DNA from 4 places in the Streptomyces sp. NPDC051822 genome. Region 4 is predicted to be linked to each of the others. Evidence: riboswitches for the same ligand, from Rfam matches in the RefSeq annotation. Region 4 holds a riboswitch; each other region holds the start of a gene.
What was found. A riboswitch is a leader RNA that binds a small molecule or an ion and turns the genes downstream of it on or off. The one in region 4 is predicted to bind cobalamin.

Region 1: it holds a riboswitch for cobalamin, as region 4 does, so the genes downstream of both, ACIA8N_RS00330 (cobalamin biosynthesis protein) here and ACIA8N_RS29220 (energy-coupling factor ABC transporter permease) in region 4, are expected to answer to the same signal.
Region 2: it holds a riboswitch for cobalamin, as region 4 does, so the genes downstream of both, ACIA8N_RS35490 (ABC transporter substrate-binding protein) here and ACIA8N_RS29220 (energy-coupling factor ABC transporter permease) in region 4, are expected to answer to the same signal.
Region 3: it holds a riboswitch for cobalamin, as region 4 does, so the genes downstream of both, cobN (cobaltochelatase subunit CobN) here and ACIA8N_RS29220 (energy-coupling factor ABC transporter permease) in region 4, are expected to answer to the same signal.

Annotation. Positions count from the first base shown of each region.
Region 1 covers NZ_JBITBZ010000001.1:64,683-70,311, forward strand. The annotation lists gene ACIA8N_RS00315 (hypothetical protein) at 1-300, opposite strand, end outside; gene ACIA8N_RS00320 (inorganic phosphate transporter) at 692-1,954, shown strand; gene ACIA8N_RS00325 (hypothetical protein) at 1,967-2,188, shown strand; cobalamin riboswitch at 2,309-2,441, shown strand; gene ACIA8N_RS00330 (cobalamin biosynthesis protein) at 2,475-3,461, shown strand; gene ACIA8N_RS00335 (cobyric acid synthase) at 3,458-4,966, shown strand; gene ACIA8N_RS00340 (putative cobaltochelatase) at 5,013-5,629, shown strand, end outside.
Region 2 covers NZ_JBITBZ010000019.1:44,448-50,076, reverse strand. The annotation lists gene ACIA8N_RS35500 (TetR family transcriptional regulator) at 1-215, shown strand, start outside; gene ACIA8N_RS35495 (cold-shock protein) at 489-695, shown strand; cobalamin riboswitch at 815-940, shown strand; gene ACIA8N_RS35490 (ABC transporter substrate-binding protein) at 1,028-2,107, shown strand; gene ACIA8N_RS35485 (iron chelate uptake ABC transporter family permease subunit) at 2,179-3,198, shown strand; gene ACIA8N_RS35480 (ABC transporter ATP-binding protein) at 3,195-4,043, shown strand; gene ACIA8N_RS35475 (radical SAM protein) at 4,119-5,399, opposite strand; gene ACIA8N_RS35470 (VOC family protein) at 5,625-5,629, shown strand, end outside.
Region 3 covers NZ_JBITBZ010000005.1:434,294-439,922, reverse strand. The annotation lists gene cobN (cobaltochelatase subunit CobN) at 1-2,794, opposite strand, end outside; cobalamin riboswitch at 2,833-2,968, opposite strand; gene ACIA8N_RS19430 (cobalamin biosynthesis protein CobG) at 3,059-4,324, shown strand; gene ACIA8N_RS19425 (precorrin-8X methylmutase) at 4,321-4,974, shown strand; gene cobJ (precorrin-3B C(17)-methyltransferase) at 5,028-5,629, shown strand, end outside.
Region 4 covers NZ_JBITBZ010000011.1:213,583-219,211, forward strand. The annotation lists gene dhaK (dihydroxyacetone kinase subunit DhaK) at 1-249, shown strand, start outside; gene dhaL (dihydroxyacetone kinase subunit DhaL) at 276-896, shown strand; gene ACIA8N_RS29215 (PTS fructose transporter subunit IIA) at 893-1,303, shown strand; cobalamin riboswitch at 1,341-1,575, shown strand; gene ACIA8N_RS29220 (energy-coupling factor ABC transporter permease) at 1,604-2,302, shown strand; gene ACIA8N_RS29225 (energy-coupling factor ABC transporter substrate-binding protein) at 2,299-2,745, shown strand; gene cbiQ (cobalt ECF transporter T component CbiQ) at 2,752-3,501, shown strand; gene ACIA8N_RS29235 (ATP-binding cassette domain-containing protein) at 3,501-4,376, shown strand; gene ACIA8N_RS29240 (NADPH-dependent 2,4-dienoyl-CoA reductase) at 4,473-5,629, shown strand, end outside.

The DNA.
Region 1 (5,629 bases), on a different contig from region 4:
GAGCCGCCGCACGACGGTGTCGGCGGTGTGCGGGACCCGGTCGAGGACCGGGCCGACGACGGCGTGCAGGCCGGGGCCTTCCAGTCCGTACGTGCCGGGGCGCAGCGAGGCGAGGCTGCGGGTGAGGGTGATCCGCTCGGGGCCCGTGGCGTGCACGGTCAGCCGTGGGTCTCCGGGCAGGGGACGTCCGGACGGTGCCCTGAGGGCGACGTCGCTGGCGTACCGGCCGGCCGCGACCGCGGCCACGCCGACACCGAGCAGAGTGGTGACGGCCACTGCCGTCGCTGTAACCGGGCGCACGCTCCCAGTCTCGGCAGGGTGGGGAGGAGCTGCCACCGGACGGACCCGGACGGCCCCGGACGGGTGCCCGCGGTGGCCTCCGGGGCCGCGGGGCCCACTCCTGGGAGTGACGTGGGTCTCCTCGGCGGGGTCCCCCGGTCGGATGGTTCGGTCCAGGGAGCGGAACCGGGCGCCGGGGATGGGAACGGGGCGGGGCCCATGTGGCCGGTGTGGGCCCGGATTACCCCGGGTTGTGGGGTGACCGCATCGTGGACGGTCCGGCCGCCGGAGCCGTAAACGGAATCTCTTGACACCGGATCGAGACACCGTGCCGCCCGACCCAGTTCACCTTCCGTTCACCCAGGTTGCTTACGTTCGTCCAGCCACTGACGTCAAACGATTGCCTGGGTAAATGGAACACATCACGCTGCTGCTCGCCATTGTGGTCGTGACAGCTCTCGTGTTCGATTTCACGAACGGTTTCCACGACACCGCCAACGCGATGGCCACGACCATCTCGACCGGTGCGCTCAAGCCGAAGACGGCGGTGGCCATGTCCGCCGTGCTGAACCTCGTCGGCGCGTTCCTGTCCGTCGAGGTCGCCAAGACGATCTCCAAGGGACTCGTCAACGAGGAGGGCATCCAACCCGAGGTCATCCTCGCCGCGCTCGTCGGCGCGATCCTCTGGAACCTGGTGACCTGGCTGGTCGGACTTCCCTCCAGCTCCTCCCACGCCCTGATGGGCGGCCTCATCGGCGCCACCATCGCCTCGATCGGTGTCAGCGGGGTCAACGGCGGGGTCGTCGTCAGCAAGGTGCTCATCCCGGCGGTCGCCGCTCCGCTCGTCGCCGGCCTGGCCGCGATGTTCGCCGCCCGCCTGACGTACCGCATGGACAAGAACGCCGACAAGAAGACGACCGAGAAGGGCTACCGGGCCGGTCAGATCGCCTCCGCCGGTCTCGTCTCCCTCGCCCACGGCACCAACGACGCCCAGAAGACCATGGGCATCATCACCCTCGCCCTGGTCGCCGGCGGCGTCCTCGCGCCCGGCTCCAACCCGCCGGTCTGGGTGATCGTCTCCGCCGGCCTCGCGATCGCGCTCGGCACCTACCTGGGCGGCTGGCGCATCATCCGCACCATGGGCAAGGGCCTGACCGACCTGCAGCCGCAGCAGGGCTTCGCCGCCCAGACCAGCGCGGCGGCGGTCATCCTCGCCTCCTCGAACCTCGGCTTCTCGCTGTCGACCACGCACTCCTGCTCCGGCGCCGTCATGGGTGCGGGCCTGGGCCGCAAGGGCGGTGTCGTCCGCTGGTCGACCGCCACCCGGATGTTCGTCGCCTGGGGCCTGACCCTTCCGGCCGCGGGCCTGGTCGGAGCCGGTGCCGAGTACGTCGCCCGCCAGGGCGACTGGGGCGTCTACACCGTCGCGGCCTTCCTGGTCGCCTCCTGCCTCGCCATCTGGGTCATCTCCCGCCGCCAGGTGGTCGACCACACCAACGTCAACGACGTCGAGGCCGAGCCCGCGGGTGTGGTGACCACCGCCATCGCGGCCGTCACCCCGCCGCCCGCGGCCGGATCCGTCGCCGCCGTCGCGGACGAGGACCTCAAGACCACCATCCCCGCGCCGGCTCCCACCGACCCGGCCGCTCCCCCCGCCCCCGCCGCAGCGGTGTAAGGAACGAACGACATGAAGATCGACTGGGCAGCCCTCGGCTCCGTCTTCGGAGTCAGCCTCGTGGCGACCGTCGCGCTGGTGGGCCTCTTCACCCTGGGCATCATCGGCCTCTCCAAGCAGGAGCAGGCCGCCGCCCAGGGAGGCTCCGCCGCCCTGGCTCGCACGGGCGCCTACGCCTGCTTCGCCCTGTGCCTCGCGGCCGTGGCGTACGGCATCTACCTGATCGTCGTCTGACGGTCGCGGTCCCTCGGCCGGGCGGTCCGCACCTTCGGGTGCGGGCCGCCCGGCCGTCGTGTTTGTGGCGCTTCGCACAGTGACGCGACGCAGGTCAAGGGTGAGTTGACGGCTGTTCTCGGCCCGTGGTGGACTGCCGAGGCCATTACGGCGGCAGTAGAGGAAGTCCGGTGCGAATCCGGCGCGGTCCCGCCACTGTGACCGGACCCGAAGGGTCCGGGAGTCAGGAACTCTCGCCGCCGGTCACGTCGATCCAGGGCGCGGACCCTGAGTGAGGACATGCGCCATGCCCGGCCGCAGCCGCAGCCTTTCCAGAGCCAGTCGCCCCTTCCCGGACGGATTCGCGTACGGAGCGGCCGCCGGTCTCGCCGTCGACCTGCTCGTCGGGGACCCCCGCCGCGGACACCCCGTCGCCGTGTTCGGCCGGGCCGCCGCCGCGGTCGAGCGGCGCCTCCACCACGACCACCGCGGCTGGGGCGCCCTGCACACCGCCGTCTGCGCCGGCTCCACCGTCGCCCTGGGCGCGCTCGCCGCACGGGCCGTACGGAACAGGCCGGCCGCCGCCGTGGCCCTCACCGCCGCCTCCGTGTGGGCCGTCGTCGGCGGTACGACCCTGGGGCGGGAGGCCCGCGCGATCGGCGGGGCGCTCGCCGCGGGCGACCTGGAGGTGGCCCGCGAGCGGCTGCCGCACCTGTGCGGACGTGACCCGCAGTCCCTCGACGGACCCGCGATGGCCCGCGCGGTCGTCGAATCGGTCGCCGAGAACACCTCCGACGCCGTGGTCGGCGCCCTCTTCTGGGGCGCGGTCGCGGGCGTGCCGGGACTGGTCGGCTTCCGGGCCGTCAACACCCTGGACGCGATGGTCGGCCACAGGTCGCCGCGCCACCGGCGCTTCGGCTGGGCCTCGGCCCGGCTCGACGACGTGGCCGGCTGGCCGGGGGCCCGGCTGACGGCCGTGCTCGCGACCGTCGCGGGCGGGAACCCGCGCGGAGCCGTACGGGCCTGGCGGGCGGACGCGGCGAAGCACCCGAGCCCCAACGCGGGCCCCGTCGAGGCCTCCTTCGCGGGCGCCCTCGGCGTACGGCTCGGAGGGACCCTCTCGTACGGCGGACGCGTCGAGCACCGGCCGGTGCTCAACGGGGAGGGGCGGCCCGTCGAGGTCGCCGACATCGACCGGGCGGTACGACTGTCCCGCCGGGTCACCGGACTCACTCTGGCCGTCTGTGTGGGCGGCCGGCTGCTCGGACACGCGCTGAAGCGGAGGAACACATGAGGGGTGGGGGGCTGCTCGTCGCCGGCACCACGTCCGACGCCGGCAAGAGCGTCGTGACGGCCGGCATCTGCCGCTGGCTGGTCCGCAAGGGCCTGAAGGTGGCGCCGTTCAAGGGACAGAACATGTCCCTCAACTCCTTCGTGACCCGCGAGGGCGCCGAGATCGGCCGCGCCCAGGCCATGCAGGCGCAGGCCGCGCGGGTGGAGCCGACGGCCCTGATGAACCCGGTGCTGCTGAAGCCGGGCAGCGACCGTTCCAGCCAGGTCGTCCTGATGGGCAAGCCGGTGGGCGAGCTGTCCGCCCGTGGCTACCACGGAGGGCGGCAGAAGGAACTCTTCGAGCCGGTGATGGCGTGCCTGGAGGAACTCCGGGGCATGTACGACGCCGTGATCTGCGAGGGGGCGGGCAGTCCGGCCGAGATCAACCTGCGGCGCACGGACATCGTGAACATGGGCATCGCGCGGGCCGCGCGGCTGCCGGTGGTCGTGGTCGGCGACATCGACAGGGGCGGGGTCTTCGCCCAGTTCTTCGGGACGACGGCGCTGCTGAGCCCCGAGGACCAGTCGCTGGTGGCCGGATACCTCGTGAACAAGTTCCGGGGCGACGTGACCCTCCTCGAACCCGGCCTCGACATGCTCCACGGGCTGACCGGACGGCGGACCTTCGGCGTCCTGCCGTACGCCCACGGGCTCGGCATCGACGAGGAGGACGGGCTCCGGGTCTCGCTGCGCGGGGCGGTGCGCGAGTCGGTCGTCGCGCCGCCGTTCGGCGAGGACGTGCTGCGGGTCGCGGTCTGCGCCGTACCGCTGATGTCGAACTTCACGGACGTGGACGCGCTGGCCGCCGAACCGGGCGTCGTCGTCCGGTTCGTGGACCGTGCAGAGGAACTCGCCGACGCGGACCTGGTCGTCGTGCCGGGCACCCGGGGGACGGTCAAGGCGCTGGCATGGCTGCGGGAGCGCGGCCTCGCGGACGCGCTGGCCCGGCGGGCCGCCGAGGGGCGGCCGGTGCTCGGGATCTGCGGCGGCTTCCAGCTGCTCGGCGAGCACATCGAAGACGAGGTCGAGTCACGGGCGGGGGCCGTCGACGGGCTCGGGCTGCTGCCCGTACGCGTCCGGTTCGCGCGCGAGAAGACCCTCGCACGGCCGGTCGGCGAGGCGCTCGGCGAGCGGGTCGAGGGGTACGAGATCCACCACGGCGTCGCGTCGGTGGACGGGGGCGAACCCTTCCTGGACGGCTGCCGGGTGGGCTCCGTGTGGGGCACGCACTGGCACGGCTCCCTGGAGAGCGACGGGTTCCGGCGGGCCTTCCTGCGGGAGGTCGCGGCGGCGGCCGGGCGCCGGTTCGTGCCGGCCCCCGACACGTCGTTCGGGACGCTGCGGGAAGAGCAGCTGGACCGGCTCGGCGACCTGATCGAGGAGCACGCGGACACGGACGCGCTGCTGCGGCTGATCGAGGAGGGGGCCCCGGCGGGGCTGCCGTTCGTGCCGCCGGGCGCGCCGTGAGCATGACGACCGCCGAACATCAACGAGTTGAAGGAGTGACCGACCGATGAGCACCCGGTATCCGTTCACCGCCGTCGTCGGTATGGACGACCTGCGGCTCGCGCTGCTGCTCAATGCCGTCAGCCCGGCCGTGGGCGGTGTGCTCGTCCGGGGGGAGAAGGGGACCGCCAAGTCCACGGCCGTGCGGGCGCTCGCCGAGCTGCTCCCCTCCGTGCCGGTCGTCGCCGGCTGCCGGTTCAGCTGTGATCCGGTCGCGCCCGACCCCGGCTGCCCGGACGGGCCGCACGAGGCCGGGCCCGGTGCCGAGCGGGCCGCGCGGATGGTCGAGCTGCCCGTCGGCGCCTCCGAGGACCGGCTCGTCGGCGCGCTCGACATCGAGAAGGCGCTCGCCGACGGCGTGAAGGCCTTCGAGCCCGGGCTCCTCGCCGACGCGCACCGCGGCATCCTGTACGTCGACGAGGTCAATCTCCTCCACGACCACCTCATCGACCTCCTTCTCGACGCCGCCGCCATGGGCTCCTCGTACGTCGAGCGCGAGGGCGTCTCGGTGCGGCACGCCGCCCGGTTCCTGCTCGTCGGCACGATGAACCCCGAAGAGGGCGAGCTGCGGCCGCAGTTGCTCGACCGGTTCGGGCTCACCGTGGAGGTCGCCGCCTCGCGCGA
Region 2 (5,629 bases), on a different contig from region 4:
CGGAACCCGTCTTCGGTACGGCGATGGCGATGCTCGACGCGTACGCCGTCGAGGCCTGGCCCGACGTGGAGGAGGAGTCGCGCGGACTCGCGGTCGAGACGATCGTGCGGCTCACCGTCAGTCACATCGTGCAGCCGGTGGACTCGCCGGAGGAGTCGGCGCGGCGCATCGCCCGGATCACGGCGAGGATCGCGTACCCGGGCGGCGGGGGCTGAGCAGCGGGGCCGGCCCCTCTGGCTCTCTGGCTCCCTGAGGGTAGGGCGAGGCCCGATGTCGGACACGGGGGATCTCCGGCACCGGGCCTCTGTTGAATATTGTACGAGACTCTGCCCGTGCTCCGTGCACGCGGCCGTCCCGGCGGGCCGGGGCCCTTCCCGTAACGGGCGAAGAGCGGGCCGGTGGGGTAGAAGTCCCCTGAGACGCGGACGCGGCCCGACGGGCACGGTTCCCCCCTCGGCCGCGTCGCCGGTGACGACGAGGAGGCCGCCGTGGAAGGCAGAAGCAAAGGGTTCGTGCAGTCCTTCAACCGTGCCGGCGGGTACGGATTCGTCCTTCCCGTGGGCTCCGAGGAACAGGTCTACTTCAGCGCCGTGGACATCGAGGGGGAGGAGCGCTCGCTCTCCGAAGGGCAGCAGGTCTCCTTCGTCCTCGTCCTCGGCGACGGCCGCTTCGAGGCGAAGGAACTGCGCGTCTGACGCGCCACGCGGCACGGCCGCGCCACCGGCGGCGCCCCCGGGCGGGGGACACCGCCGGTGGTACTGTGCCGAAGCCAGTCGCACCTTTGTACGCACCCGAACGGGTGTGTGCACGGGTCAGGGAATCCGGTGCGAAACCGGAACTGACGCGCAGCGGTGAGGGCGACGGGCGGAGCATCGGCCACTGGGCGGCACGACGGGCCCGGGAAGGCGCTCCGTCCGGCTGACCCCGAGTCCGAAGACCTGCTGGCGGCCCCGGCGGCACGCTGCCGTACGGGGAGCACCGTTACGACAGGCTCCGCGTATGAGCCGTGGCCGCAGAGGAAGTTCCCGTGCCGCTCGCACACCCCGCCCGCTCCGCCGTGCTGTTCCTGGCCGGCGCCCTGCTCCTGACCGCGACCGGCTGCGGCGGCGGATCCGCCGCCCCGGGCGCGAAGAACCCGCCCGCGAAGCCCGCGAAGAACCAGGCCGGAGGCGTCGGGCAGGGGTACCCCGTGACCTTCGACGACAACTGCGGCCGCCGGGTCACCGTCGACCGGTCCCCGCGGCGGGCCGTCGCCCTCGACCAGGGAGCGGCCGAGATCCTGCTCTCCCTCGGCCTCGCCGACCGGATGGTGGGCACCGCCACCTGGACGGACCCGGTCCTGGCGGGCCTGGAGAAGGAGAACGCGAAGGTACCGCGCCTCGCCGACCGCTACCCCTCCTTCGAGAAGGTGCTCGACACCGAACCCGACTTCGCCGCCGCCTCCTTCGCGTACACCCTCGGCAAGGGAGGGGTCGCCGACCGCGAGCGGTTCGAGAAGCTCGGCGTCCCCACCTACCTCTCGCCCACCGACTGCGTCGGCAAGGACAACAGCGGCGACGGCGACGGCGTCCGCACCCGGCCGCTGACCATGGACACGGTGTACGGCGAGATCCGCGACCTGGCCCGGGTGTTCGACGTCCCCGAGCGCGGCGAGCGGCTCGTCGGACAGCTCAAGTCCCGCGTCACGAAGGCCACCTCGGGCGGCGACTTCACGGACGCCACGGTCCTCTACTGGTTCTCCGACGCGCAGTCGCCCTACATGGCGGGCTGTTGCGGCGCCCCCGGCATCGTCACCAACGCCCTCGGCGCGAAGAACGTCTTCGACGACACGCGCGCGGAGTGGCCCCAGGTCAACTGGGAGACCGTCGCCGACCGCGACCCCGACGTCCTCGTCATCGGCGACCTGACCCGCCGCTCGCAGTCCGCCGAGAGCGCCGCCAAGAAGATCGAGTTCCTGGAGTCCGACCCGGTCACCCGGAACATGACGGCGGTACGGAAGAAGCGGTACGTCCTGCTCAGCGGCCAGGCGATGAACCCCACGATCCGTACCGTCGAGGGCATCGAGAAGGTGGCGGCGGCCCTCCGCGCGTACGGTCTCGAGAAGTGACGGCGTCCGTTTCGGGCAAGGCCGCTTCGGGCAAGGCCGCTTCGGGCAAGGCCGTTTCGGACGGGACCGCCGTGCGCGCGGGGGTCACGGCGCCGCTGTGGACCGCGGCCGGTCTCGCCGTCCTGGCGGTGTCGGTGGCCGTGGCGATCACCATCGGGCCTGCGGACATCGGCGTCGGTGACGTGTGGTCCGTGGTCGCCGCCCACATCGGCGGCGAGACCGCCGAGGTCTCGCCGATCCGGGACGGCATCGTGTGGGACCTGCGGCTGCCCCGCACCCTCCTCGCCGCCGTCTGCGGCGCGGGGCTCGCGGTCTGCGGGGCGGTCATGCAGTCGCTGCTGCGCAACCCGCTCGCCGACCCCTTCGTCCTCGGGGTCTCCTCCGGGGCCTCGACCGGCGCGGTCGCGGTCGTCGTCCTGGGCGTCGGCGGGGGCGTGCTCTCCGTCACCGGAGGGGCGTTCATCGGGGCGGTGTGCTCCTTCGCGCTCGTCCTCCTCCTGAGCCACACCCTCGGCGGCTCCACGGACCGTGTGGTCCTCTCGGGCGTCGCCGCGATGCAGCTCTTCTCCGCCCTCACCTCCTTCGTCGTGATGACGGCGGCGGACGCCGAGACCACCCGCGGGGTGCTCTTCTGGCTGCTCGGCTCGCTGGGCGGGGCCGACTGGGGGGACGTCGCGGTGTGCGGAGCGGTGCTCGCGGTGTCCCTGCTGATCTGCGGCGGGTACGCGAGGACCCTCGACGCGTTCGCGTTCGGCGAGGAGGCCGCCGCGTCCCTCGGCGTCGCCGTCGCCAGGACCCGGCTCGTCCTGCTGTGCGTCACCGCCCTCCTGACGGCCGCCCTGGTCTCCGCCGCCGGGGCGATCGGCTTCGTCGGACTCGTCCTGCCGCACGCGGCACGGGCCCTGGCCGGGCCGGGGCACGCCCGGCTGCTGCCCGTCACCGCCGTGACGGGGGCGGTGTTCCTCGTTTGGGCCGACACACTCGCGCGGACGGTCCTCGACCCCCAGGAGGTGCCGGTGGGCGTGGTGACCTCGCTGATCGGCGTACCGGCGTTCGTCCTCGTCCTGTACCGCACCAGGAGCAGCCGATGAGCGCGCACACGGAGACGGGCGCGGATGCGGGCACGGACACGGGCAGGGGCGCCCGCGCCGGGCTCCGCGCCGACCGCGTCTCGCGCACGGCGGGCGGCACCCTCGTCCTCGACGGCGTCAGCCTCACCCTCGCGCCAGGGACCGTCACCGGCCTCCTCGGGCCCAACGGCTCGGGGAAGTCGACCCTCCTGCGCCTCCTCGCGGGCGTCCTCGCCCCGGGCTCGGGCGTCGTCACCCTCGACGGCGACCCGCTCGGCGCACTCGGCCGCCGCACGGTCGCCCGGCGCCTCGCCACCGTCGAGCAGCAGGCCGACACCCAGACCGATCTGTCCGTCGCCGACGTCGTACGCCTCGGCCGCGTCCCGCACCGCAGGGCCTGGGCACCCCTCTCGGCCGCCGACGAGACCGCCGTCCGCTCGGCCCTCGCCCGCACCGGGCTCACCGACCGGGCCCGGCAGTCCTGGCGCACCCTCTCCGGCGGCGAACGCCAGCGCGTCCAGATCGCCCGCGCCCTCGCCCAGGAGCCGCGCGAGCTGCTCCTCGACGAACCCACCAACCACCTCGACATCCAGCACCAGCTGGACCTCCTTTCGCTCGTCGCCGAGCTGCGCCTCACCGCCGTCGTGGCGCTGCACGACCTGAACCTGGCGGCGATGTACTGCGACCGGCTCGTGGTCCTGGCACAAGGCCGCGTGGTGGCCGCCGGCGCTCCGGGCGAGGTCCTCACCGAGGAGCTGATCGCCGAGGTCTACCGGGTCCGGTCGGCGGTGACCCGGCCGGAACCGGGCGGACCTCCGCACATCCGCTTCCTGGGTACGGTGCCGGGCCCGCCCGCCGGGGAGTGAGACGGAACCGGCGCCCATGAGTGAGGGCCGGTACCCCCACAGGGGTACCGGCCCTCACTCATGACCCGGCCGAGGTCACTCGCCCGGCGCCGGCGACAGCGCGTCCATGAACGAGCTGACCGAGAACACCGCCCGCCCCGGACCGGCGGGCCCGTACCCGGGCGGCGCGGTCAGCCCGTGCTCCTCCAGCGTCGCCGTGTACGCCTCCAGGAGACGCAGGTGGTACTCCAGCGGAGCGCCGTCCGGGTTCTCGCGCCCCAGCGGGGTCGTCGGCTCCGGGCACCAGGTGGTGAAGCGGGGAGTGATCCCGCGCGACATGAAGAAACGCAGCCCCTCCCGGGTGGAGGCGATCGCCTCGTCCACGGTCAGGAAGCCGGAGGGACGGGCCATCTCGACACCCGCGACGAAGTTCGGGATGACGTTGCGCGGCCCGAAGACCTCAGCCGAGTCCAGGATCCGGCGGTGCCACTCGTCCCGGCCGATGTAGCGCTCCTTGCCGGGGCAGTACAGCTCGAAGAGCCGGCGGTCCCACACCTCGTAGTTGGGGTGGTAGATCCGGATGCCGTAGTCGTGGAAGCGTTGCACGTCCTCCTTCGGCAGGGCCTGGGCGACGACCTTGCCGATCCAGCGGCCGGGGAAGCGCTCCTCGATCGCGCGCGCGTACTGCCCGTAGAAGTCCGCCTCGTCCTTACCGCCGACCTGGGACGTGACCGCCCCGCCGGTCAGGGTGTACGCGGTCGACGTACGGGCCGTGTCGTGCCGGTCGATGATCTCCAGGGCCTCCAGGACCTCGTCCACCGGCTTCACCCCGGTGTACGGACGCCCCGCCGCCTTGTGCTGGCGCCAGTTGTGGTTGATGTCGCAGTACTGGCACTCCTCCTTGGCGCCGAAGTACTGGCACACCCGGAAGACCGTCAGGTAGATCAGATAGCCCCACTGGATCGTCGGCGCGACCTCCATCACCGACTTGCCGTTCGAGAGCGGGTGCCGGTAGTACTCCGGCATCGGCGGCAGACCGACATCGGCGATCCGCACCCCGTCGAGGAACAGCGCGAGCGCCCCGTCGGCGTCCGGCGCCACCCGGTACGGCGAGGAGGGGTTGACCCGCACCGACACCACCGTGCGGCGCAGACCGTACGGACCGCCGGTCAGCACGATCTCCTCCGGCGGGCGGTTCAGCGCCGCCTCGCCCAGCTCCGGCAGCGTGCGGTGGTCGAAGGAGAAGATGAAGTACGACTTCGGCTTCACCTCGCCCCCCTCGTTGCCGCTCAGCGCGGCCGGGTCGAAGGCGAGCCCGCCGCGCAGCAGGTCCTCCTTGAACACGGCCTCCGGAGGGATCCCGGGGAAGCGCTCCATGAGGGATTCCACGACAGCGGTACGGGTCGGGACAGCGCTGGACACAGGCGATCTCCAGTGGTGAGAGACGACGGAGCCGACACCGTCACGCTACGCGCGCGTGCTCCGGTCGCGACGACCGGGACCCCGGCGCGGCGGGTCCCGGCGCGTCCCGCCGCCGCGAGCGGGCAGGGATGCTAGAAGTTCCACGATCCGAACACCCGAACCACCCGCCGGAGAGCACCCATGAG
Region 3 (5,629 bases), on a different contig from region 4:
GTACGGCGTCGTCCAGGAGGCCGATGACGTGCGGGAACGCGTCACGGAAGAAGCCGGAGATGCGCAGCGTGACGTCGACGCGGGGGCGGCCGAGCTCGGCGAGCGGGATCGGCTCCAGGCCGTTGACCCGGCGCGAGGCCTCGTCCCACAGCGGGCGGACGCCGAGCAGGGCCAGCGCCTCGGCGACGTCGTCGCCCGCCGTGCGCATCGCGCTCGTACCCCAGAGGGAGAGCCCGACGGACGTCGGCCACTCGCCGTTGTCGGTGCGGTAGCGCTCCAGGAGCGAGTCGGCGAGCGCCTGCCCGGTCTCCCAGGCGAGCCGGGACGGCACGGCCTTCGGGTCGACGGAGTAGAAGTTCCGGCCGGTCGGCAGGACGTTGACGAGGCCGCGCAGCGGGGAGCCGGACGGGCCGGCCGGGACGAATCCGCCGTTCAGGGCGTGCACGGCGTGCGTCAGCTCGTCGGTGGTGCCGGCCAGGCGCGGCACGACCTGCTCGCAGGCGAAGCGGAGGACGGCGTGCACCTCGGGGCCGTACGCGGCGGCGACCGCGGGGATCGCCTCGACCGACCAGTCCGCGGCCTCCATCGCCTCGACCAGCTCGCGGGCCTTCGCCTCCGCCTCGTCGGCGGTGGTGCGGGTGGCGGCCGACTCGTCCAGGCCGAGCGCCTCGCGCAGGCCCGGCAGCGCCTGCGTGCCGCCCCAGATCTGGCGGGCGCGCAGGATGGACAGCACCAGGTTGACCCGGGCCTCGCCCTCCGGTGCGCCGCCCAGGACGTGCAGGCCGTCACGGATCTGGGCGTCCTTGACCTCGCACAGCCAGCCGTCGACGTGCAGCAGGAAGTCGTCGAAGCCGTCGTCCTCCGGGCGCTCCTGGAGGCCCAGGTCGTGGTCGAGTTTGGCGGCCTGGATCAGGGTCCAGATCTGGGCGCGGATCGCGGGCAGCTTCGCCGGGTCCATGGAGGAGATCTGCGCGTACTCGTCGAGCAGCTGCTCCAGCCGGGCGATGTCGCCGTACGAGTCGGCGCGGGCCATCGGCGGCACCAGGTGGTCGACGAGGGTCGCGTGGACGCGTCGCTTGGCCTGCGTGCCCTCGCCCGGGTCGTTGACCAGGAAGGGGTAGATCAGGGGGATGTCGCCGAGCGCCGCGTCCGGGCCGCAGGCGGCGGACAGGCCGGCGTTCTTGCCGGGCAGCCACTCCAGGTTGCCGTGCTTGCCCAGGTGGACCATGGCGTCGGCACCGAAGCCGCCGTCCTCCGCGCGGGCCGCGATCCAGCGGTAGGCCGCGAGGTAGTGGTGCGACGGCGGCAGGTCGGGGTCGTGGTAGATCGCGATCGGGTTCTCGCCGAAGCCGCGCGGCGGCTGGATGAGGATCAGCAGGTTCCCGCGCCGCAGCGCGGCGAGGACGATGTCGCCCTCCGGGTTGCGCGAGCGGTCGAGGAACATCTCGCCGGGCGGCGGCCCCCAGTGCTCCTCGACGTGGCTGCGGAGCTCCTCGGGGAGGGTCGCGTACCAGCGCTTGTAGTCGGCGGCCGGGATGCGGACCGGGTTGCGGGCGAGCTGCTCCTCCGTCAGCCAGTCCTGGTCGTGGCCGCCGGCCTCGATGAGGGCGTAGATCAGCTCGTCGCCGTCGCCGGACACCAGGCCGGGCAGCTCCTCGGCGGGACCGAAGTCGTAGCCCTCCGCGATCAGACGGCGCAGGAGGGAGACGGCGGACGCGGGGGTGTCGAGGCCGACCGCGTTGCCGATGCGGGAGTGCTTCGTGGGGTACGCGGAGAGGACGAGCGCCAGCTTCTTGTCGGCGTTCGGGATGTGCCGGAGGCGGGCGTGGCGCACGGCGATCCCGGCGACGCGGGCGGCGCGCTCGGCGTCGGCGACGTACGCGGGCAGGCCGTCCTCGTCGATCTCCTTGAAGGAGAACGGGACGGTGATGAGCCGGCCGTCGAACTCGGGGACGGCGACCTGGCTGGCGGCGTCCAGCGGGGAGAGGCCCTCGTCGTTCTCCTCCCAGGCGGCGCGCGAGCCGGTCAGGCACAGGGCCTGGAGGATCGGCACGTCGAGCGAGGCGAGCGCGCCCGCGTCCCAGGCCTCCTCGTCGCCGCCCGCCTGCGCCTCCGCGGGCTTGGTGCCGCCGGCGGCGAGGACGGTGGTGACGATCGCGTCCGCGCCGCGCAGGGTGTCGAGCAGCTCCGGCTCGGGGGCGCGCAGGGACGCCACGTACAGCGGGAGGGCCTGCGCGCCGGCGTCCTCGACGGCCTCGCAGAGGGCGCCGACGAAGGCGGTGTTCCCGCTCATGTGGTGGGCGCGGTAGTAGAGCACGGCGATCGTGGGACCGTCGGTCGTCCGGGGGGTGCGCTCAAGAGGGCCCCAGGTGGGGGCGGCGGCGGGGGCCTCGAAGCCGTGACCGGTGAGCAGCACGGTGTCGGAGAGGAAGCGGGCCAGCTGCTCCAGGTTCGCGGGGCCGCCGTGCGCCAGGTAGGCGTGCGCCTCGGTGGCGACGCCGATGGGGACGGTGGACGTCTCCATCAGCTGGGCGTCGGGTGCCTGTTCGCCGCTGAGGACGACGACCGGCTTTCCGGCGGCGCGGACCGCGTCGAGGCCGTCCTCCCAGGAGCGGAGCCCGCCGAGGAGGCGTACGACGACGAGGTCGACGCCGTCGAGGAGGCCGGGCAGTTCGGCGAGGGGAAGGCGGGCGGGGTTGGCGAAGCGGTACTCCACCGGGCCGCCGGCGGAGGCGGCGTTCGCCGCGCGGGCGCTGAGCAGGTCGGTGTCGGAGTGCGACAGCAGCAGAAGCATGGCGAGCGCAGGCCTTCCTCGGGGTTGTCCGCGCCCCGGGTGGTCGTGTGGATGGCGGGGAGTTCCTGACTCACCCGTTCCGTTTCCGGGCCGGGCTCACAGTGGCGGGACCGCGCCGGATTCTCACCGGGCTTCCTCCCCGGGGTCCTGGGACCCCATGCCGTCTGCATAGTAGATCGTGCCGTCGGCGGGCCGGGGCGGGCCGGGGAGTCGGCCGGATCACACCCGGTGGCCGGGCGGTTCCCCGTGGGTATGCTCGCCGCCATGCCGCCCACCCCGCACACGACGCCCGAACCGGGCGAAGCTCGCATACGGGACCGAGGCGACGCCTGCCCGGGGGCGCTGCGCCTGCACCCCGCCGAGGACGGCCGCCTGGCCCGACTGCGCCTGCCCGCAGGCCGACTGACGTCCCGTCAGGCCGAGGCCCTCGCGACGGCGGCGGAGACCCTGGGCGACGGGCGGATCAGCATCACCTCGCGCGGCAACGCGGAGCTGCGCGGCCTCGCGGACGACTGCGGAGCCGCGCTCGCGGCGCTCCTCGCCGAGGCGGACCTGCTGCCCTCCCCCACCCACGAACGCGTCCGCAACATCGTCGCCTCGCCCACCTCAGGACTCGACAGACGCGACGAACGCAGCCGCGCGGACGTGCAGTTGTGGGCGCGCGACCTCGACGCCGCGCTGTGCGCCGAGCCCCGGGCGGCGGCCCTTTCCGGCCGTTTCCTCTTCGTCCTGGACGACGGGCGCGGGGACGTGGCCGGGCTCGGCGGCGATGTGAAGTTGATCGCAGACGCGGACGGGACCGCCGTGCTGTGGCCCGGCGGCCGGCAGGCCTTCCGGCTCGCCGCCGACGACGCCGTCCGTGCCGCCCTCGCCGCCGCCCTCGCGTTCCTGGACGCCGCCGACGCGGCCGGGACCGGGGCCTGGCGGCCCCGCGAACTCCCCGCCACCCACGTCCCCGACTGGGCCGCGGCCCTGGCGTCGGCCGGGATCGCCGCCGAGGCCGTTCCCGTACCGCCGACACCGCTCTCCGCGCCGCCAGGACCCGGGGCGCTCGGGGACGGCCACCTGTACGTCCTCGCGCCGCTCGGCCGGCTGACCGCCGCCCAGCTGCGGGCCCTGCTGCCCGCCGACGAGGTCCGGTTCACCCCGTGGCGCGGGGCGGTCGTCGTGGGCGCGGGGCCCGAGCGGCTCCGGGACCTGGAGGCGTACGGGCTGATCACCCGCCCCGACGCCCCCGGCGCCGGGGTCACCGCCTGCACCGGACGGCCCGGCTGCGCCAAGTCCCTCGCCGACGTACGGGCCGACGCCCTCGTCGCGCTGCCGACCCCGCTCCCGGGACCGCTGCCCGTGCACTTCTCCGGGTGCGAGCGGCGCTGCGGACACCCGCACGGCACCTGGGTCGACGTCCTCGCCACCGGCGACGCCTACCTGGTGGACGGCGTCCCCGCCCCCCGTACCTCCCTGTCAGAAGCCGTCGCGGCGGCCCGCGGCCCGGCGGCACCCACGCACCCGGCGACACCCACGAGATGAGCGAGAGCGACACGATGTTCGACTACGAGAAGGACGGCGCCGAGATCTACCGCCGTTCCTTCGCCACGATCCGCGCCGAGGCCGACCTGACGGGCCTGCCCGCCGACGTCGCCCAGGTGGCGGTCCGGATGATCCACGCCTGTGGCATGACCGACCTCGTGCAGGACATCGCCTACTCCCCCGGTGTCGTCGCGAACGCCCGCGCCGCCCTCCGCGCCGGCGCCCCGATCCTCTGCGACGCCCAGATGGTCGCCAGCGGCGTCACCCGCAAGCGGCTCCCCGCCGACAACGAGGTGCTCTGCGCGCTCTCCGACCCGTCCGTGCCCGGCCTCGCCGCCGAACTCGGCACCACCCGCTCCGCCGCCGCCCTCGAACTGTGGCGGGACCGCCTCGAAGGCTCCGTCGTCGCCATCGGCAACGCGCCCACCGCCCTCTTCCACCTCCTGGAGATGGTCGCCAAGGGCGCCGGGAAGCCCGCCGCCGTCCTCGGCATACCGGTCGGCTTCATCGGCGCCGCCGAGTCGAAGGACGCCCTCGCCGCCCAGGAACTGGGCCTCGAATACCTCGTCGTACGGGGCCGGCGCGGCGGCAGCGCGATGACCGCCGCCGCCGTCAACGCGATAGCGCACGAAGCGGAGATCCAGAAGTGACCGTCACCGGCAAGCTGTACGGGGTCGGCCTCGGCCCCGGCGACCCGAACCTGATGACGGTGGCCGCCGTGAAGGCCATCGCCGCCGCCGACGTCATCGCGTACCACTCGGCCCGGCACGGCCGCTCCATCGCCCGCTCCATCGCCGCCGAACACCTCCGCGAGGACCACATCGAGGAGCGGCTGATGTACCCGCTCACGGTGGAGACCACGGACCACCCCGGCGGCTACCGGGGCGCCCTCGACGACTTCTACGAGGAGGCCGCGGCCCGCCTCGCCGCCCACCTCGACGCGGGCCGCACGGTCGCCGTCCTCGCCGAGGGCGACCCGCTGTTCTACGGCTCGTACCAGCACATGCACAAGCGGCTCGCCGACCGCTACGACACGACCGTCATCCCCGGCGTCACCTCGGTCTCCGCCGCAGCGGCCCGCCTCGGCGAGCCGCTGTGCGAGGCGGAGGAGGTCCTCACGATCATCCCCGGCACCCTGCCCGAGGACGAGCTGACGGCCCGCCTCGCCGGCACCGACTCGGCGGTCGTGATGAAGCTCGGCCGCACCTTCCCCACCGTGAAGCGGGCCCTGGAGCGGGCCGGCAGGCTCGACGACGCCCGGTACGTGGAGCGGGCGTTCATGGCGGGCGAGCGCACGGAGAAGCT
Region 4 (5,629 bases):
TCCGGTCCTGTGATCGCCCTGGTGAACGGGATGGGCGCGACCCCGCTCCTGGAGCTGTACGGCTTCAACGCCGAGGTGCAGCGCGTACTCGGTGAGCGGCGGGTGCCGGTGGCCCGTACGCTCGTCGGGAACTACGTGACCTCGCTCGACATGGCGGGCTGCTCGGTGACCCTGTGCGAGGTGGACGAGGAGCTCCTTCGCCTGTGGGACGCGCCCGTGGAGACGCCCGCGCTGCGCTGGGGCCGGTGAGTCGGGGCATGGGAGAGGGGACCGGCATGACGGAGACCTTCGGTGTGGACTTCCTGGTGCGGTGGCTGGCCTCGGTGGCCGAGGTCGTCGACCGTGAGGCGGACCGGCTCACCGAGCTGGACTCGGCCATCGGGGACGCCGACCACGGCGCCAATCTGAGGCGGGGGTTCGCCGCCGTCACCAAGGTCCTGGCCGAGGAACCGCCCGCGACTCCCGGCGCGGCGCTCACCGCCGCCGGGCGGCAGCTGATCTCCACGGTGGGCGGCGCGTCGGGACCGTTGTACGGGACGCTGCTGCGCCGTACCGGCAAGACGCTCGGCGACGGGGACCGGGTCGGCCGGGAGCGGTTGGCGGAGGCCCTCGGGTCGGGTGTGGCCGCCGTGTCGCAGCTGGGGGGTGCCCAGGTGGGCGACAAGACGATGCTGGACGCGCTCGTTCCGGCGGTGGAGGGGCTGCGGGCGTCGTTCGGGGCGGCCCGCGCCGCCGCCGAGGAGGGCGCCCTCGCGACCGTACCGCTGCGGGCGCGCAAGGGCAGGGCCAGCTATCTGGGCGAGCGGTCGGTGGGGCACCAGGATCCGGGGGCCACCTCCTCGGCGCTGCTGTTCGCCGCGCTCGACGAGGTCGCCCGTGCCGAGGGGGCGTCATGAGTGCCGGGCCCCGCGTCGGCATCGTGCTCGTCTCGCACAGTGCCGCCGTCGCGACCGCCGTGGCCGAGCTCGCCCGTGGACTCGCCGGCGGCGGAGACCTGGCGCCGGTCCTCCCGGCCGGCGGGACCCCGGACGGCGGTCTCGGGACGAGTTCCGAGCTGATCCGCTCCGCGGCCGAGGCAGCGGACCGGGGCGCCGGTGTGGCGATCCTGGTCGATCTGGGGAGCGCGGTGCTCACCGTGAAGGCACTGATCGCCGAGGGCGACGAACTGCCCGAGAACTCCCGTCTGGTGGACGCGCCGTTCGTCGAGGGCGCGGTCGCCGCGCTGGTCACGGCGAGCGCGGGCGGCGACCTCGACGCCGTGGCGGCGGTGGCCTCGGAGGCGTACGCCTACCGCAAGGACTGACTGCGTGGAGTGAGCGCGAGGCCGCACCGCGTGGCGACCGTGTTGTGATGTACCTGGTCAACGCACTAGGGTCGCAGGGCCTTGGTGTACGGGAAACCGGTGCAGTACCGGTGCGGCCCTCGCCACTGTGATCGGGATGTCCGGCTCCACCCCCGCGGGAAGCACCCTCGGGGAAGCCACTGGACCGCGACGGGAGACCGTCGGGGTGTGGGAAGGCGGAGTCGGACGTATGACCGTCAGCCAGGAGACCGGCCAAGGTGCGTTGTCCATCCACGAGGTGCTGGAGAGGGTCTCCCAACCATGCATATAGCCGAGGGGTATCTGCCCCCTGTGCACGCGGCCGCCTGGGGCGTCGCGTCCGCGCCGTTCATCGTCCACGGGGTCCGCGCGCTGACCCGCGAGGTACGGTCCAATCCCGAGTCCACCCTTCTGCTCGGCGCTTCCGGCGCCTTCACCTTCGTCCTGTCGGCGCTCAAGCTGCCGTCGGTGACGGGTAGTTGTTCGCATCCGACCGGTACCGGTCTGGGTGCGATCCTGTTCCGGCCGCCGATCATGGCGGTCCTCGGGACGATCACCCTGCTGTTCCAGGCCCTCCTGCTGGCCCACGGCGGGCTGACCACCCTCGGCGCGAACGCCTTCTCGATGGCGATCGTCGGCCCGTGGGCGGGGTACGGGACGTATCTGCTGCTGCGCAGGACCGGTGCGCCGCTGATGGTCGCCGTCTTCTTCGGCGCGTTCGTCGCCGACCTGTCCACGTACTGCGTGACCAGCGTGCAGCTGGCGCTCGCCTTCCCGGACCCGGCCGGCGGTGTGCTCGGGGCGCTCGCCAAGTTCGGCGGGATCTTCGCCGTGACGCAGCTCCCGCTCGCCGTGAGCGAGGGACTGCTCACGGTGCTCGTGATGCGGCTGCTCACCCAGTCCAGCAAGGGCGATCTGATCCGGCTCGGCGTCCTCGGCGGACGCACGGCGGAGCGACGCGAGGAGGCGACCGCGCGATGAGCCGGAACACGAAGATCAACGCCCTGCTGCTGCTCGTCGTCGCGGCGCTCGCGGTCCTGCCGCTCGCGCTCGGGCTCGGGGACCACAAGGAGGAGCCGTTCACCGGGGCGGACGGGGAGGCGGAGACGGCGATCACGGAACTCCACCCGGACTACGAGCCGTGGTTCAGCCCCCTGTACGAGCCGCCGTCGGGGGAGATCGAGTCGGGACTGTTCTCCCTCCAGGCCGCGCTGGGCGCCGGCTTCCTGGCGTACTACTTCGGGCTGCGGCGGGGCCGCAGGCAGGGGGCGGCGCTGGCGAAGGAGGCCGAGGAGAAGGCTGTCGGGGCGCAGGAGGCCGAGGCGGGAACGGCCGGGGTGGCCGAGGTGAAGGCCTCGCCGGACGGCGGCGGCACGGGCTCGGGCGGTACGCGCTCCGTGACCGTCGACGAGCCGGGCGCGTAGCCGCCGATGCTGCCGATCGACGCGGCGGCGCACAGCAGTCGCTGGCGCCGCCGTCACCCCGCCGAGAAGGCGCTGCTCGGCTTCGGTCTGACCCTGTGCGCGGTCTCCCTGCCGCCGTGGCCGGGCGCCCCGCTCGTCGCGGCGACCACGCTCGCGGTCCTGCTCGGTCCGGCCGGTGTGCCGGGCCGGGCCCTGTGGCGGGCGTTCCGCGTCCCGCTCGGATTCTGTGTCACGGGCGCGATTCCGCTGCTCTTCGCGGTGGGCGGCGACCGCGGGTTCGTCGCGCTCGCGCCGGAAGGTCCGGTGCAGGCGGTCGAGCTGCTCCTGCGGACCGCCTCGGCCTCGCTCGGGGTGCTCCTCTTCGCGTTCACCACGCCGGTCTCCGACGTCCTGCCCCGGCTCGTCCGGGCCGGGGTGCCGGCTCCGGTGGTGGACGTGGCGCTCGTGATGTACCGGATCATCTTCCTGCTGCTCGACTCCCTGTCGAAGATCCGGCAGGCACAGGCGGCCCGGCTCGGGCACACCACCCGGGCCGCGACCTGGCGCTCCCTCGCCGGCCTCGGAGCGACCACGTTCGTACGGGCCTTCGACCGGGCGCAGCGGCTGCAGTCGGGGCTCGCCGGGCGCGGGTACGACGGCACGCTGCGGGTGCTCGTGCCCGCGTGCGCGCTCTCGCGCCGGTTCCTCGCCGCGACGGGCGTCCTGCTCGCGGGGCTCGTCGCCCTCACCCTCGTACTGGAAAGGCTGCTCCCGTGATGCCCACGAAGGCTCCCTCCCTTCCGCCGCCCGTCGTGGAACTGGTGGGCGCCGGCTTCGCCTACGAGGACGGGCCCGCGGTCCTGTCGGGCGTGGACTTCGCGGTGGCGGAGGGCCGCGCCGTCGCGCTGCTCGGCCGCAACGGCGGCGGCAAGACGACGCTCCTCCGGCTGCTCAGCGGCGGCCTGCGGTGCGGGAGCGGGTCGCTGCTCCTGGACGGGGCGGAGGTGGCGTACGACCGGAAGGGACTGACCCGGTTGCGGACCACCGTGCAGCTGGTGGTGCAGGACCCGGACGACCAGCTGTTCGCGGCCTCGGTCGGGCAGGACGTGTCGTTCGGTCCGACGAACCTGGGGCTGCCGGAGGAGGAGGTACGGCTCCGGGTGGCGGAGGCCCTGGAGGCCCTGGACATCACGGCGCTCGCGGACCGGCCCACGCATCTGCTGTCGTACGGGCAGCGCAAGCGGGCCGCCATCGCCGGGGCCGTGGCGATGCGGCCGCGGGTGCTGATGATGGACGAGCCGACGGCCGGGCTCGATCCGCACGGGCAGGAACGGCTGCTCGACGCCCTGGGGCGGCTCCGGGAGGCCGGTACGACGGTGCTGATGGCGACGCACGACGTGGATCTGGCGCTGCGGTGGGCGGACGAGGCGGCGGTGCTCTCCCCCGCGGGCCTTCGGACCGGTCCGGTCGCCGAGCTGCTCGCGGACGACGCGCTGCTCGACGCGGCCCGGCTCCGGCGGCCCTGGGGCACGGCCGTGGCGCGGCTGCTGCGGGCGCGGGGCCTGCTGGGCGCGGACGCGCCTGAACCGCGGACGCCGGAGGATCTCGACGCGTGGCTGGGGGCCGCGGCGGCATCGGTGGTTACCGAGTAGTAGAAATCACGTCCCCGTTCTTCTGCAACTAGTTGCAGAACAGGAAGGAGGTCCCCTACAACTGAGGTCGACGTTCCTGCGCGAGGAGGCGCCCCCATGACCCCGTACCCGCATCTGCTGAGCCCGCTCGACCTGGGGTTCACCACCCTGCCCAACCGGGTGATCATGGGGTCGATGCACGTCGGCCTCGAAGAGACCGAGCACGGCTTCGAGCGCATGGCCGCGTTCTACGCCGAGCGGGCCCGCGGTGGCGTCGGCCTCATCGTCACCGGCGGCATCGCGCCCAACGACGCCGGCCGCCCCTGGGACGGCGGGGCCAAGCTCACCACCGCCGACGAGGTCGCCGAGCACCGGCTCATCACCGACGCCGTGCACGCCGAGGGCGGCCGGATCGCCATGCAGATCCTGCACTTCGGCCGGTACGCCTACCACCCCGCCCTCGTCGCACCCAGCGCCGTCAAGGCCCCGATCAGCCCCTTCGTACCGAACGAGCTGACCGACGCCGAGGTCGAGCAGACCGTCGAGGACTACGCCCGCTGCGCCGAGCTCGCCAAGGAGGCCGGGTACGACGGCGTCGAGGTGATGGGCTCCGAGGGGTACCTCATCAACGAGTTCATCGCCGCCGCCACCAACCAGCGCACCGACCGCTGGGGCGGCTCCTACGAGAACCGCGTCCGCTTCCCGCTGGAGATCGTCCGCCGGATCCGCGAGCGCGTGGGCGAGGACTTCATCCTCGTCTACCGCCTCTCCATGCTGGACCTGGTCCCCGGCGGCTCCACCCTGGAGGAGGTCGTCCAGCTGGCCAAGGAGATCGAGGCCGCCGGCGCCACCATCATCAACACCGGCATCGGCTGGCACGAGGCGCGCATCCCCACCATCGCCACCTCCGTGCCGCGCGGCGCCTACACCTGGGTGACGAAGAAGCTGATGGGCTCGGTCTCCGTGCCGCTCGTCACCAGCAACCGCATCAACACCCCCGAGGTCGCCGAGGAGATCCTCGCCGACGGCCGCGCCGACCTGGTGTCGCTCGCCCGCCCCTTCCTCGCCGACCCGGCGTTCGTCGCCAAGGCCACCGCGGGCCGCGCCGACACCATCAACACCTGCATCGGCTGCAACCAGGCCTGCCTGGACCACACCTTCAACCTCAAGATCACCTCCTGCCTGGTCAACCCGCGCGCGTGCCACGAGACCGAACTGGTCCTCTCCCCCACCCGCCTCGCCAAGCGGATCGCCGTCGTCGGCGCCGGCCCGGC